Regions from separate parts of the Streptomyces sp. NPDC047880 genome, predicted to be linked through region 2. Evidence: riboswitches for the same ligand, from Rfam matches in the RefSeq annotation. Region 2 holds a riboswitch; the other holds the start of a gene.
What was found. A riboswitch is a leader RNA that binds a small molecule or an ion and turns the genes downstream of it on or off. The one in region 2 is predicted to bind glycine.
Positions count from the first base shown of each region.

Region 1 (6,996 bases), on a different contig from region 2:
CCGATCACGAAGATCAGCACGCTGATGCGCAGGGAGAGTCCTTCGAGGCCGAAGAACCCGTCCTGCACCGAGGCCGAGATCGAGATGGCGAACAGCAGCAGGGGGAAGGCCAGGAACGTGTCCATCAGCCTGCTGATCACGCTGTCGATCCAGCCGCCGTAGTACCCGGCGACGACACCGAGCACGGTGCCGATGCACACGGACAGCAGCGTGGCGCCGCCCGCGACCAGGAGGGAGACCCAGGAGCCGTCGATGATGCGGGCGAGCATGTCACGGCCGTACTGGGGGTCCACGCCCAGCGGGTGGTCCCAACTCATTCCACCCCAGCCGCCCTTGGGGGCGAGCAGTGCGGGGTCGATGAGGTCCTGGTTGAACTTGTTGGGATCGAGGTTGAAGATCCACTGGATCGGCTTGGAGAACACCGCCAGCAGCGTGAGCAGGATGACGACGACGCCGCCCGCCATCGCCACCTTGTCCCGCTTGAAGCGCATCCAGGCGATCTGGGTGAGCGAGCGCCCTTCGATCTGGCTCTTCTTGACCCCGGAGAGCACGGCCTCGGGCTGTGCTCCGGCTTCCGCCCCGGTGGTCTCGATCGGTGCGGTCACGGTGCGATTGACCCCTCTCGGGCCGGCGGTCGCCGAGCCCCTGGTGCCGCTGTAGCGGTTTTGTTTGTCTCGTACACGAGACCGACCCGGCCCGTGTCTTGCGGGGAGTCTTCAACGCTTTGGCGATCTGTTGCCAGACTTGGCGGTGAAAGGATGCGTAAACGTGATGCTGTCTGCGGGGTTCCGTTATCCGGACAACGGGTAACAGGGGTCGGACACCCCAGGACAAGGGCATTTTAGGACAGGTGCGAACTTTTCACCCCTATCTACGCGCGAAGAGCTGAGCAATCCTCGCGTTCCGGGGAGGGTGCGGAGGAGGCTGCCGGGGACGACTTCCAGCCGGTCAGTACCGGCCCTGGGCCGGAGGGTAGCCGTAGCCGGAGGCCGGCGTCTGGACCGGGGCGGTGGCGTGGGCCTCGCGGTCGTAGAACGGGCGTGCCTTCGCGCGCAGCCACATCGCGACCGGGTCGTGCTCGTCGGACATGGCGACGGTGGACACGGGCAGCCCGTCCGGTACGGCGCCCAGGGACTGCTGCATCATCGCGCGCACCGAGTCCACGGCCGGCGGCGAAGTGTCGTACACGTCCAGTCCGATGGCAAGGTAGGGCGCTCCCAGCGCGGGCTGCACCCAGGCGCGGCGCAGCGAGCGGACGGCCGGGGTGCGGTGGGCGTTCTGCGCGAGCAGGGCGTAGAACTGCGGGATCTCGATGGCCGGTTCGGACAGGCGCAGGGGCCCGGCGGGCTGGCGGTCCAGGCCCGTGGCGATCCGGCGCAGGTCGAGCCAGGGGATGCCGACCCCGCCGCCCGGGGCGTGCGGGTTGAGCCAGAGGCCGTAGTGGTCGGGGTAGAGGGCGCGGGCGACGTCGAGCCCGTCGATCACCTCGTACGAGCGGTTCCAGCCGCTGGCGGAGAGCTCCTGGGCGGAGGTCACGCAGGGCGCGTAGCCATGGCCGTCGACGTCCATGTTCCCGTACTGGGCGTCGGGCGAGCCGGCCTGACCCTGCCACAGGAGCATCCAGATCTGGCCGGTGTGCGGGGTCGCGAGCGCGCGCAGGAGTGCCTCGTAGGCGTCGTAACGCCCGGGCGTGACCTGGCGCAGCATGTGCTCGACCTGTCCGGCCGCGGCCGTGCCGCTCGCGCTCACCTTTACCGCCCCTTCGTACAACGCCTCGACGGTGTCCTAGCTTAAGCCCGCAGGGGAGCCCGGGGATTATGCCGCCGGGCGGGTGCGGGTCGCGTGTGGTGGGTCGCGCCCCCGCGGCGGAGCCGCATGACGATACAGCCCCGCGCCCCCGTGGCGGCTGCCCTACCGCTGGTAGAAGGGCCGGACCCGTTCCCTCATCCAGGCGCCCACCGGGTCTTCCGTCACGTCGAGCAGCACCAGGTTGACCGGCCAGGGGGCCGGGGCGGTGGTGACGGCCCGGGTGAGGGCGTCCAGGGGCAGGACGCGCAGGTCGCCCTCCCACTGGGAGAGTTCGACGCCGACGAACATCACCGGGTCGGCGGTCTCGATCGCGGCGAGGCAGCGGCGGGCGGTGACGACGACGCCGGTCGCCTCGAACTCCGCGGCGGCGGCGGCCAGGAAGTCCAGCGGGTCGTCCTGCCAGTCGGGCTCGAAGAGGCGGACCCGGCCGCCGCTCGCGGGGCCGTCCAGCGGGGTCCGGCCGGCCCGGCACAGCTCGGCCACGGCGGGCGGCGGGAGCGGGATGCCGACCACACCGCCCGGGTTGACGGCTATCCCCGCGTGCGGCGGCAGGCCGCGGGCGAACTCCACCGCGGGGGCGATGGTGTACGACATGTGCGAGCCGGCGACCTGGCGGAACTGCTCCTCGGAGCTGAACACCGGTACGAACGCCTGGCCGTCGATCTCGATGCCGGGCAGGTCGAGGGGGCCGCTGTGCGGGCCGCCGCCGTTGGGCAGCGGGATCCAGACGAAGCTCCGGCCCAGCACCTCGACGATCCGCCCGCCGGCCGCCGGTCCGGCGCCGAGGGAGGCCGAGAGCACCTCCTCCAGCTCGTTGCCGGGCCAACCGCCGTGCGGGTGGGTCTGCGTGTGCGCCGGGAAGTCCGCGGAGAAGTCCGCCGGGATGTCCATCTGCCTACCGCCTGCCTGGAACCACTGCTGTGGGTCAAAAGGCTAACGGCTGACGGACTCGGGGCGGCATGGGTGATGCCGGACCGCGGGCGCGTGTGCGGTTCAGCCCGTGAAGCCGATTCTGCGGAGGCCGTCCGCCGCGTCCCGGTCGGCCAGGACGGCAGAACCGCAGCCGGCGGGGAGGTCTCCGCGCTCCACCGCGCGCAGCAGGCGGGTGCTCGCCGCGCGGTGGCGCAGGAACGCGTAGCGCGAGACGCCGCGGCCGCGGTCGCGCTGACCGGCCAGGGCCTCTTCGGGCGTGACGTCGAGGAGGAGCAGGTGCAGGGTGCCGCCGCGGCGGCGGGCCTCGCGGGCGAGCCAGCGGCGGACCCAGGCCTGCGTGCCGCAGTCGTGGACGACGACGCCCTCGCCCGTGCGCAGGGCGCGGCGCAGTCCGGCGTAGTGGGCGAGGCGGACGAACGGGCGGTAGAGCGCGTACGGCAGGGCACGCGGCATGCGGCGGGCCCAGCGGTCGCGGGTGTCCTGGGAGTCGATGCGCCGGCCCGGCACGGTGCGCCGCATCAGCGTGGACTTGCCGCTGCCCGGCAGGCCCGTGACCACGACGAGGTCGCGGGGGCCGAACAGCAGCGCGTGCGGGCTCCGGCCGGCACGGTCGCGCAGATCGCGGACGACCGGCGCCGGTGCCGGTGCCGGAGTGCTGACCGCCCGGGCCCGGGCGGCCGGCTGCTCGGGCAGCGCGATGCCCGTCGTCGCGTACGCGGTGGTCCTGTTCACCGTGATCGTCCTCCCCTGGGGCCAGGTACGGAGTCCCATCCCCGCCGAGTGTAAAGAGAAGGTAATGCCGCACGCCTCTCCATTTGGTGCTCGTCCTGCAACAGGGCTGCTACAGGTCACCGTGCCCGACGCGTGGGACGCGTGCACTCCCCCTGTGAAAGGTCCCCCTGCCGCGCCGGAAGGATGCGTGCAATGATGTGCGCGCCAACTGCATACCGGCCGTTTGAATCCGCGCGGGAGAGTTCCCAGCACCGCAAGAGCTGGGGCGCCGAAGGAGCAAGTCCCTCCCTTGAATCTCTCAGGCCCCGTTACCGCGCGGGCGAGGCACATCTGAAAAGCGGGCCACCTCCTCCGCACGCGAGGCGTGGCCCCACCCAAGGTGCAAGCCGTGTCCCGAGTGGTCATGGCGAACCTCTCAGGTTCCGATGACAGATGGGGAGGAACGACCTCGCCCGTCATGCCCCTGGGAGACACCGACCGTGAGCAGTACAGGAGAACTCCGTCACACCGCGCTCGATGCCCTGCATCGCTCGCTCGGCGCGACGATGACCGACTTCGCCGGCTGGGACATGCCCCTGCGCTACGGCTCCGAGCGCGACGAGCACACCGCGGTGCGCACGAAGGCAGGCCTCTTCGACCTCTCCCACATGGGCGAGATCACCGTCACCGGCCCGCAGGCCGCCGCCCTGCTGGACTTCGCCCTGGTGGGCAACATCGGCGGTGTGAAGCCGGGCCGGGCCCGCTACACCATGATCTGCCGGGCCGACGGCGGCATCCTGGACGACCTGATCGTCTACCGGCTGGGCGAGACCGAGTACATGGTGGTCGCCAACGCCTCCAACGCCCAGGTGGTGCTGGACGCGCTGACCGAGCGCGCCGCCGGTTTCGACGCCGAGGTGCGCGACGACCGGGACGCCTACGCGCTGCTCGCCGTCCAGGGCCCGCAGTCGCCCGGGATCCTGGCGTCCCTCACCGACGCCGACCTCGACGGCCTGAAGTACTACGCCGGGCTGCCCGGCACGGTCGCGGGCGTCCCGGCCCTGATCGCCCGGACCGGCTACACCGGCGAGGACGGCTTCGAGCTGTTCGTGAAGCCCGAGCACGCCGTCGAGCTGTGGCAGGCCCTGACCAAGGCCGGCGAGGGTGTCGGCCTGGTCCCGTGCGGGCTGTCCTGCCGCGACACGCTGCGCCTGGAGGCGGGCATGCCGCTGTACGGGCACGAACTGACCACCTCCCTCACCCCCTTCGACGCCGGGCTCGGCCGGGTGGTGAAGTTCGAGAAGGAGGGCGACTTCGTGGGGCGCGAGGCCCTGCGCGAGGCCGCCGCCCGCGCCGAGCAGAACCCGCCGCGCGTCCTGGTCGGACTCGTCGCCGAGGGTCGCCGCGTCCCGCGCGCCGGGTACGCGGTCGTCGCCGGCGGCGAGGTGATCGGCGAGGTCACCTCCGGCGCTCCCTCCCCCACCCTCGGCAAGCCGATCGCGATGGCGTACGTCGACGCCGGGCACGCCGCGCCCGGCACGGCCGGCGTGGGCGTGGACATCCGGGGCAGTCACGAGCCGTACGAGGTCGTGGCGCTGCCGTTCTACAAGCGCCAGAAGTAGACACTGGCCGGAGGGCCGCGGCAGCGGCCCCGTGCCCGTCGTCCCAGCTCATCAGCAGTCCCCCTTCCACAGCACTCCCGCGCGTACAGGAGAATCCAGGCCATGAGCAACCCCAACGAGCTGCGCTACAGCAAGGAGCACGAGTGGCTGTCGGCCGCCGAGGACGGCGTGTCGACGGTCGGCATCACGGAGCACGCGGCCAACGCGCTCGGCGATGTCGTGTTCGTCCAGCTTCCCGAGGTCGGTGACTCCGTGTCCGCCGGCGAGACCTGCGGCGAGCTGGAGTCGACCAAGTCCGTGTCCGACCTGTACTCCCCCGTGTCCGGTGAGGTCACCGAGGTCAACGAGGACGTCGTGAACGACCCGTCGCTGGTGAACTCGGCCCCCTTCGAGGGTGGCTGGCTGTTCAAGGTGCGGGTCACGGACGAGCCGGGCGACCTGCTCTCCGCCGACGAGTACACCGCGTTCTCCGCCGGCTGAGGAGTCGTATGTCCGTCCTGAACACACCCCTGCACGAGCTCGACCCGGCCGTCGCCGCGGCGGTCGACGCCGAGCTGCACCGCCAGCAGTCCACCCTCGAGATGATCGCCTCGGAGAACTTCGCTCCGGTCGCGGTCATGGAGGCGCAGGGCTCGGTCCTCACCAACAAGTACGCCGAGGGCTACCCGGGCCGCCGCTACTACGGCGGCTGCGAGCACGTCGACGTGGTCGAGCAGATCGCGATCGACCGCATCAAGGAGCTGTTCGGCGCCGAGCACGCCAACGTGCAGCCGCACTCCGGTGCCCAGGCCAACGCGGCCGCGATGTTCGCGCTGCTCAAGCCGGGCGACACCATCATGGGTCTGAACCTCGCCCACGGCGGTCACCTGACTCACGGCATGAAGATCAACTTCTCCGGCAAGCTCTACGACGTCGTCGCCTACCACGTGGGCGAGGACGGCCGGGTCGACATGGCCGAGGTGGAGCGGCTGGCGAAGGAGTCCAAGCCGAAGCTGATCGTCGCCGGCTGGTCGGCGTACCCGCGGCAGCTGGACTTCGCCGCGTTCCGCCGCATCGCGGACGAGGTCGGCGCGTACCTGATGGTCGACATGGCGCACTTCGCCGGGCTCGTGGCGGCGGGGCTGCACCCCAACCCGGTGCCGCACGCGCACGTGGTCACCACCACGACCCACAAGACCCTCGGCGGCCCGCGCGGCGGTGTGATCCTCTCCACGGCCGAACTCGCCAAGAAGATCAACTCCGCTGTCTTCCCCGGTCAGCAGGGCGGTCCGCTGGAGCACGTGATCGCCGCCAAGGCGGTCGCCTTCAAGGTCGCCGCCTCGGAGGACTTCAAGGAGCGCCAGCGCCGTACGCTGGAGGGTGCCCGCATCCTGGCCGAGCGTCTGGTCAAGGACGACGTCCGGGCCGTGGGCGTGGACGTCCTGTCCGGCGGCACGGACGTGCACCTGGTCCTGGTCGACCTGCGCCACTCGGAGCTGGACGGGCAGCAGGCAGAGGACCGCCTCCACGAGGTGGGCATCACCGTCAACCGGAACGCGATCCCGAACGACCCGCGTCCGCCGATGGTGACGTCCGGTCTGCGGATCGGCACCCCGGCCCTGGCCACCCGCGGGTTCCAGGCCGAGGACTTCGCGGAGGTCGCGGACGTCATCGCCGAGGCGCTGAAGCCGTCCTACGATGCCGAGGCCCTCAAGGCACGGGTGAAGGCCCTGGCCGACAAGCACCCGCTGTACCCGGGTCTGAACAAGTAAAGAAGAAACCTTTCGGGTGCCGCCGCCCGTCAGTGGCGGGCGGCGGCACCCACCCCCTCTGCACCACCCCGTAGTCAGGAGTTCCCCCGTGGCCATCTCGGTCTTCGACCTGTTCTCGATCGGCATCGGCCCGTCCAGCTCCCACACCGTCGGCCCGATGCGGGCGGCCC
Region 1 covers NZ_JBEZOK010000006.1:299,988-306,983, forward strand. The annotation lists gene AB0937_RS12880 (ABC transporter permease) at 1-605, opposite strand, end outside; gene AB0937_RS12885 (enhanced serine sensitivity protein SseB C-terminal domain-containing protein) at 949-1,749, opposite strand; gene AB0937_RS12890 (enhanced serine sensitivity protein SseB) at 1,912-2,700, opposite strand; gene AB0937_RS12895 (AAA family ATPase) at 2,803-3,474, opposite strand; glycine riboswitch at 3,699-3,798, shown strand; gene gcvT (glycine cleavage system aminomethyltransferase GcvT) at 3,954-5,075, shown strand; gene gcvH (glycine cleavage system protein GcvH) at 5,178-5,555, shown strand; gene glyA (serine hydroxymethyltransferase) at 5,564-6,826, shown strand; gene AB0937_RS12915 (L-serine ammonia-lyase) at 6,915-6,996, shown strand, end outside.
Region 1: another riboswitch for glycine. It lies ahead of gcvT (glycine cleavage system aminomethyltransferase GcvT); the one in region 2 lies ahead of gcvP (aminomethyl-transferring glycine dehydrogenase).

Region 2 (6,996 bases):
GGCTCGTGGACCAGGTGGTGGCGCCGTTGAGGCGGCACCGGAACCCGCAGACCCGGGCTCACGCCGAGGACCGCACCAGGGAACTGGCGGGGCTCACGGTGAAGCTGCATGCTGCGCTGGTGCAGACGGCGCTCGGGGTGCGGCTCCCCTGAGGCAGCCGGGTGCCGGCGAGGCCGGATCAGGTGCCCGATCCCGGCCCGACTACCCAAACATCCCGGGCACGGCCTAGGGTTGCTGTGTGAACGAGCTCGATGTCGTAGGTGTCCGGGTCGAAATGCCCTCCAACCAACCGATCGTGCTGCTGCGTGAAGTGGGAGGCGACCGTTACCTCCCCATCTGGATCGGACCGGGGGAGGCGACGGCGATCGCTTTCGCCCAGCAGGGCATGGCCCCCGCGCGGCCGCTGACACACGACCTGTTCAAGGACGTGCTGGAGGCCGTCGGCCAGGAGCTCACGGAAGTGCGCATCACGGACCTGCGTGAGGGCGTCTTCTACGCGGAGCTGGTCTTCGCCAGTGGCGTCGAGGTGAGCGCCCGCCCGTCCGACGCCATAGCGCTCGCGCTGCGCACCGGGACGCCGATCTACGGCAGTGACACGGTGCTCGACGACGCCGGAATCGCGATCCCGGACGAGCAGGAGGACGAGGTGGAGAAGTTCCGCGAGTTCCTCGACCAGATCTCCCCGGAGGACTTCGGCAGCAGCAGCCAGTGAGCTCCTGCGGAGCGGCTGCGGCTTGATGGACGCACGGGCGGCCCGACGGACGATGTGGTCCGTGACGGGGCCGCCCGCCGTATGTGACGGGTGAAATGCCCGCATGTGCCGGGGGCTCATGAGAGCGTCACAAGGCCCGTTCGGGCACATTCGGCTAGCCTTTCCCCGCGACGGGGCACGGGAAACCACTCTCAGGGTGATTATCACTCGGCGTGGCGAGTGTGGCGATCGTTGACGCACCCCTGGTGACTGCCTACCGTCGAGAAGGCAGGTCAAGGACGGAGGTCGGCGTGAGAAGCAGCGGCGACGGTACGGCTGGGGGCGGCCCCGAGCGCAGTCTCAGGGTGAGCGGTCCGTACCCTCCCCCCGGCTCCCGGCCTTTCCCGGGCGGGGGACGCCCTCAGCCCGGTGGTGCGACGGACCACGCTCCGCAGCGACCGACAGCGGTGCCGAGCAGCGGAGAGGCGACGTCCATGGCGTCCGAGCAGATCGGCTATCGCGGCCCCACGGCCTGTGCGGCCGCCGGTATCACCTACCGGCAGCTGGACTACTGGGCCCGCACCGGGCTCGTGGAGCCGAGTGTGCGCCCCGCCTACGGGTCCGGGACGCAGCGGCTGTACAGCTTCCGGGACGTGGTCGTCCTGAAGATCGTCAAGCGGTTCCTCGACACCGGGGTGTCGCTGCAGAACATCCGCACCGCCGTCCAGCACCTCAGGGAACGCGGTTTCAGCGACCTCGAGCGCATGACGTTGATGAGTGACGGCGCGACGGTCTACGAGTGCACCTCGCCCGACGAGGTCCACGCCCTGCTGCAGGGGGGCCAGGGGGTCTTCGGTATCGCCGTCGGGGTGGTGTGGCGGGACGTCGAGAGCGCGCTGTCCCAGCTGCACGGCGAGCGGATCGACACCGGTGAGACGCTGATCGGGCCCAACCCGGCGGACGAGCTGGCACGTCGGCGGAACCGGGCCGTCTGAGCCGCCCGGTCGCGGGGAAGCACGCGGTCACACGAGGCAGGGCGTTTCCGCACCGATGTTCCTGAGGGGCACTGCCGGGTGCGCGTGATCGCTTCTGAAGGGCGGCCCCGAGCCGTGCGTGGTGCTGGTGAGGCGCGCTGCCCGGTCGTGAGCGTTTCCATCGCGACCTGGCGTCGCCAGGCGCTGAGCGGCTCCGCATGGGCCGTCGCGGGTGGTCGAGCAGGGCGTTGTCAGTGGCGTAGGGCAGCATCAAAGGTGTGAGAACCGCGCCCACGATCCTGCATCTCGACATGGATGCCTTCTACGCCTCGGTGGAGCAGGCGTCCAAGCCGAGTCTGCGCGGGAAGGCCGTGGTCGTGGGCGGGCTCGGGCCGCGCGGGGTCGTGGCGACGGCGTCCTACGAGGCGCGGGTCTTCGGGGTGCACTCGGCGATGCCCATGGGGCAGGCCCGGCGGCTCGCGCCGAACGCCGCGTATCTCGTGCCGCGCTTCAATCTCTACCGATCGATCAGCGAGCGGGTGATGGAGCTGCTGCGGGCGTTGTCGCCGCTGGTGGAGCCGCTGAGCCTGGACGAGGCGTTCGTGGACCTGGAGGCCGGGGGAGTGGCCTGGGACGAGGCGTCGGCGCGGCTGGCCGGGGCCAAGCTGCGCGCGGACATCCGGGCCGTCACGGGGCTCACCGGGTCGGTGGGGCTCGCCGCCTCCAAGATGCTCGCCAAGATCGCCTCGGAGGAGGCCAAGCCCGACGGGCTGGTGGTCATCGAGCCGGGGACCGAGCGGGCGATGCTCGGGCCGATGCCGGTGCGGATCCTGCCGGGGGTGGGGCCGGCGACGGGCGACCATCTGAGGCGGGCCGGGATCACCACGGTGGAGGAGATCGTCGAGGCGGGCGAGGACGAACTGGTCCGGCTGCTGGGCAAGGCGCACGGGCACGGTCTCTACGCGATGGCCCTGGCACGGGACGACCGGCCCGTGGTGGCCGAGCGCGAGGCGAAGTCGGTGTCGGTCGAGGACACCTACGACGTGGACATCCACGACCGGACGCGGGTCGGGCTGGAGGTGCAGCGGTTGGCCGAGCGGTGCGTGCGGCGGCTGCGCGGCGCCGGGCTCTCCGGGCGGACGATCGTCCTGAAGGTGCGCCGCTACGACTTCTCGACGCTCACCCGCTCCGAGACGCTGCGCGGCCCCACGGACGACCCCGCAGTCGTCCGGGAGGCGGCGGCCCGGTTGCTGGACTCCGTCGACACGACCGGCGGGGTGCGGCTGCTCGGGGTGGGTGTGAGCGGGCTCGCCGACTACACGCAGGAAGACCTGTTCGCCCAGGCGGCGGGGGAGCGGGCGGTCGAGGAGAGTTCGGTCGAGGAGCATCCCGTGGCGCCGGCCGAGGAGCAGCCCTCGCTCGCCGAACGGCGCTGGCCCGCCGGGCACGACGTGCGGCACGCCGAGTTCGGGCACGGGTGGGTGCAGGGCAGCGGCCTGGGGCGGGTCACCGTACGGTTCGAGACGCCCGCCTCCGAGCCGGGGCGGGTGCGGACCTTCCGGGTCGACGATCCGGATCTGGAAGCGGCGGATCCGCTGCCTCTGGTGTTACGGGGGGAGGGAGGGCAGGCCGCTGAGGCGGGACCTCAGGCTGTTTCGTCGGTGCCCGCGAGCTTGCCGAAGTCGTGGTCCGGGAGCGGGGGCGGAGCGGCGACGTCGAGTCCGTAGTGGTGGTAGAGCTGCAGTTCCTGCTCGGGAGAGAGGTGGCGGCCCACTCCGAAGTCGGGGGCGTCCTTGATCAGGGCTCTCTCGAAGGGCACGTGCAGGGCACCCTCGATCAGTTCGCTGGGCTCCAGGGGGACGAAGGCGTCCCTGCTGAACAGGCCGGTCCGTATGGCCGCCCACTCCGGCTCGCCGGTGGCGTCGTCGAGGTAGACCTCGTCGATGGTGCCGATCCTGGTCCCGTTGCGGTCGAAGGCCTTGCGGCCGATCAGGTTGCGCGGATCGATATCGGTTCGCACGGGCCCTCCACATGGTCGCAACTCATACGTAGACACTACAAAACGGTACAAGTGGGTATGCGGCCACTCGAAGGTTCGTGCGTTGACCTCGCTGGTACGCTGGCATCGGCTGTTGACCCCGTGCGGGAGAGTCCTCCAGACACCATCGGAGGCGCCGAAGGAGCAAATCCTCCCCGGAATCTCTCAGGCTCACGTACCGCACGGACGAGGTCACTCTGGAAAGCAGGGCGGGTGTCGACGGCTTCCGCTCTCACCGACGGTGAAAGCCGGAGGCCTTCGGGCGATCCGGTGAAGCTCTCAGGTTGAGATGACAGAGGGGGAGGCCGTCCGGGTACCCGTGCCGTGGTGCCCCTCGAAGGTCGTGTCGACCAGGAGGCCTCCGTAATGACCGCCCACCGCATTCCGCTCTCCGAGCTCGAAGAGGCAGTCCCCTTCGAGCAGCGCCACATCGGCCCCGACCACGAGGCCTGCGCCAAGATGCTCGCGCACGTCGGCTACGGCTCGCTGGACGAGCTGACCGCCGCCGCGGTCCCGGCCGTGATCAAGAGCGCCGAGGCGCTGGATCTGCCCGGAGCCCGCAGTGAAGCCGAAGTGATCGCCGAGCTGCGTTCCCTCGCCGACCGCAACCAGGTCCTCGGCTCCATGATCGGCCTCGGCTACTACGGCACCTTCACGCCGCCGGTCATCATGCGCAACGTCATGGAGAACCCGTCCTGGTACACGGCCTACACGCCGTACCAGCCGGAGATCTCGCAGGGCCGGCTGGAGGCGCTGCTCAACTTCCAGACCATGGTCGCCGACCTGACCGGACTGCCGACCTCGGGCGCCTCCCTGCTCGACGAGGGCACCGCGGCCGCCGAGGCCATGGCGCTGTCGCGGCGCCTGGGCAAGAACAAGAAGGGCCTGTTCCTGGTCGACGCGGACACGCTGCCGCAGACCATCGCCGTGATCCAGACCCGCGCCGAGCCGACCGGCGTCGAGGTCGTCGTCGCCGACCTGAGCGAGGGCATCCCCGACGAGATCGCCGAGCGCGAGATCAACGGCGTGCTGCTCCAGTACCCGGGCGCCTCCGGTGCCGTGCGGGACATCAAGCCGGTCATCGACCGGGCGCACGAGCTCGGGGCGCTCGTCACCGTCGCTGCCGACCTGCTCGCGCTGACGCTGCTGAAGTCGCCCGGGGAGCTCGGCGCGGACATCGCCGTCGGCACGACCCAGCGCTTCGGCGTCCCCATGGGCTTCGGCGGTCCGCACGCCGGCTACATGGCGGTCCAGGACAAGATGGCGCGCAGCCTGCCCGGGCGGCTCGTCGGCGTGTCCGTGGACGCCGACGGCAACAGGGCCTACCGACTGGCCCTGCAGACGCGTGAGCAGCACATCCGCCGGGAGAAGGCCACCAGCAACATCTGCACCGCGCAGGTGCTGCTCGCCGTCATGGCCGGCATGTACGCCGTCTACCACGGCCCCGAGGGCCTCAAGGGCATCGCGCGGCGCACCCACCGGTACGCCACGGTGCTCGCCGCCGGACTCGCGGGCGGCGGTGTCGAGGTCGTGCACGGCTCTTACTTCGACACCCTGACCGTGCGCGTCGAGGGCCGGGCCGGCGAGGTCGTGGCCGCCGCGCGGGACAACGGGGTCAACCTGCGCCTCGTCGACGCCGACCACGTCTCCATCGCCTGCGACGAGACCACCACGCGCGCCCAGCTGCGCGCCGTATGGGCGGCCTTCGGCGTCGAGGGAGTCGTCGAGGCGCTCGACGCGGCCACCGAGGACGGTCTTCCCGGTGCGCTGCTGCGCACCGACGACTACCTGACCCACCCCGTCTTCCACCAGCACCGCTCCGAGACCGCCATGCTGCGCTACCTGCGCAAGCTGGCCGACCGCGACTACGCGCTCGACCGGGGCATGATCCCGCTGGGCTCCTGCACCATGAAGCTCAACGCGACCACCGAGATGGAGCCCGTCACCTGGCCCGAATTCGGGCAGCTGCACCCCTTCGCGCCCGCCGAGCAGGCCGGTGGCTACCTCACCCTCATCCACGAGCTGGAGGACCGGCTCGCCGAGGTCACCGGCTACGACAAGGTGTCCCTCCAGCCGAACGCCGGGTCGCAGGGCGAGCTGGCCGGTCTGCTGGCCGTCCGCGGGTACCACCGGGCCAACGGGGACGAGCAGCGCACCGTCTGCCTGATCCCGTCGTCCGCGCACGGCACCAACGCGGCCAGTGCGGTGATGGCGGGCATGAAGGTCGTCGTCGTGAAGACCGCCGAGGACGGCGAGATCGACGTCGAGGACCTGCGGGCCAAGATCGAGCAGTACCGCGACCAGCTGGCCGTGCTCATGATCACGTACCCGTCCACGCACGGTGTGTTCGAGGAGCACGTCGCCGACATCTGCGCGCAGGTGCACGAGGCGGGCGGGCAGGTCTACGTCGACGGGGCCAACCTGAACGCGCTCGTCGGGCTCGCCAAGCCGGGGCACTTCGGCGGTGACGTCTCGCACCTCAACCTGCACAAGACCTTCTGCATCCCGCACGGCGGCGGCGGCCCGGGCGTCGGTCCGGTGGCGGTGCGCGAGCACCTCGCGCCGTACCTGCCGAACCACCCGCTGCAGCCCGAGGCCGGCCCCGAGACGGGCGTCGGCCCCATCTCGGCGGCTCCCTGGGGTTCGGCCGGCATCCTGCCGATCTCGTGGGCGTACGTCCGGCTCATGGGCGGCGAGGGGCTGAAGCGGGCCACGCAGGTGGCCGTGCTCAGCGCCAACTACATCGCCAAGCGCCTGGAGCCGCACTTCCCGGTGCTCTACACCGGTCCCGGCGGGCTCGTCGCGCACGAGTGCATCATCGACCTGCGGCCGCTGACCAAGGCGACCGGGGTGAGCGTCGACGACGTGGCCAAGCGGCTGATCGACTACGGCTTCCACGCGCCGACCATGTCCTTCCCGGTGGCCGGGACGCTGATGATCGAGCCGACCGAGTCGGAGGACCTGGCCGAGCTGGACAGGTTCTGCGAGGCGATGATCGCCATCCGCGCGGAGATCGAGAAGGTCGGCTCCGGTGAGTGGCCCGCGGAGGACAACCCGCTGCGCGGTGCCCCGCACACCGCCGGCGCGCTCGCGGGTCCGTGGGAGCACGCCTACAGCCGTGAGGAGGCCGTCTTCCCCGCCGGGGTGTCGGCCGCCGACAAGTACTGGCCGCCGGTGCGCCGCATCGATCAGGCCTTCGGCGACCGGAACCTGGTGTGCTCCTGCCCGCCGCTGGACGCGTACGAGGACTGATCGACCGACCGGTCGGAAGGAGGGGCTCCGCGGTGCGGGGC
Region 2 covers NZ_JBEZOK010000009.1:7,382-14,377, forward strand. The annotation lists gene AB0937_RS15865 (MerR family transcriptional regulator) at 1-152, shown strand, start outside; gene AB0937_RS15870 (bifunctional nuclease family protein) at 239-712, shown strand; gene AB0937_RS15875 (MerR family transcriptional regulator) at 1,003-1,686, shown strand; gene AB0937_RS15880 (DNA polymerase IV) at 1,944-3,392, shown strand; gene AB0937_RS15885 (PRC-barrel domain-containing protein) at 3,311-3,685, opposite strand; glycine riboswitch at 3,799-3,894, shown strand; gene gcvP (aminomethyl-transferring glycine dehydrogenase) at 4,070-6,955, shown strand.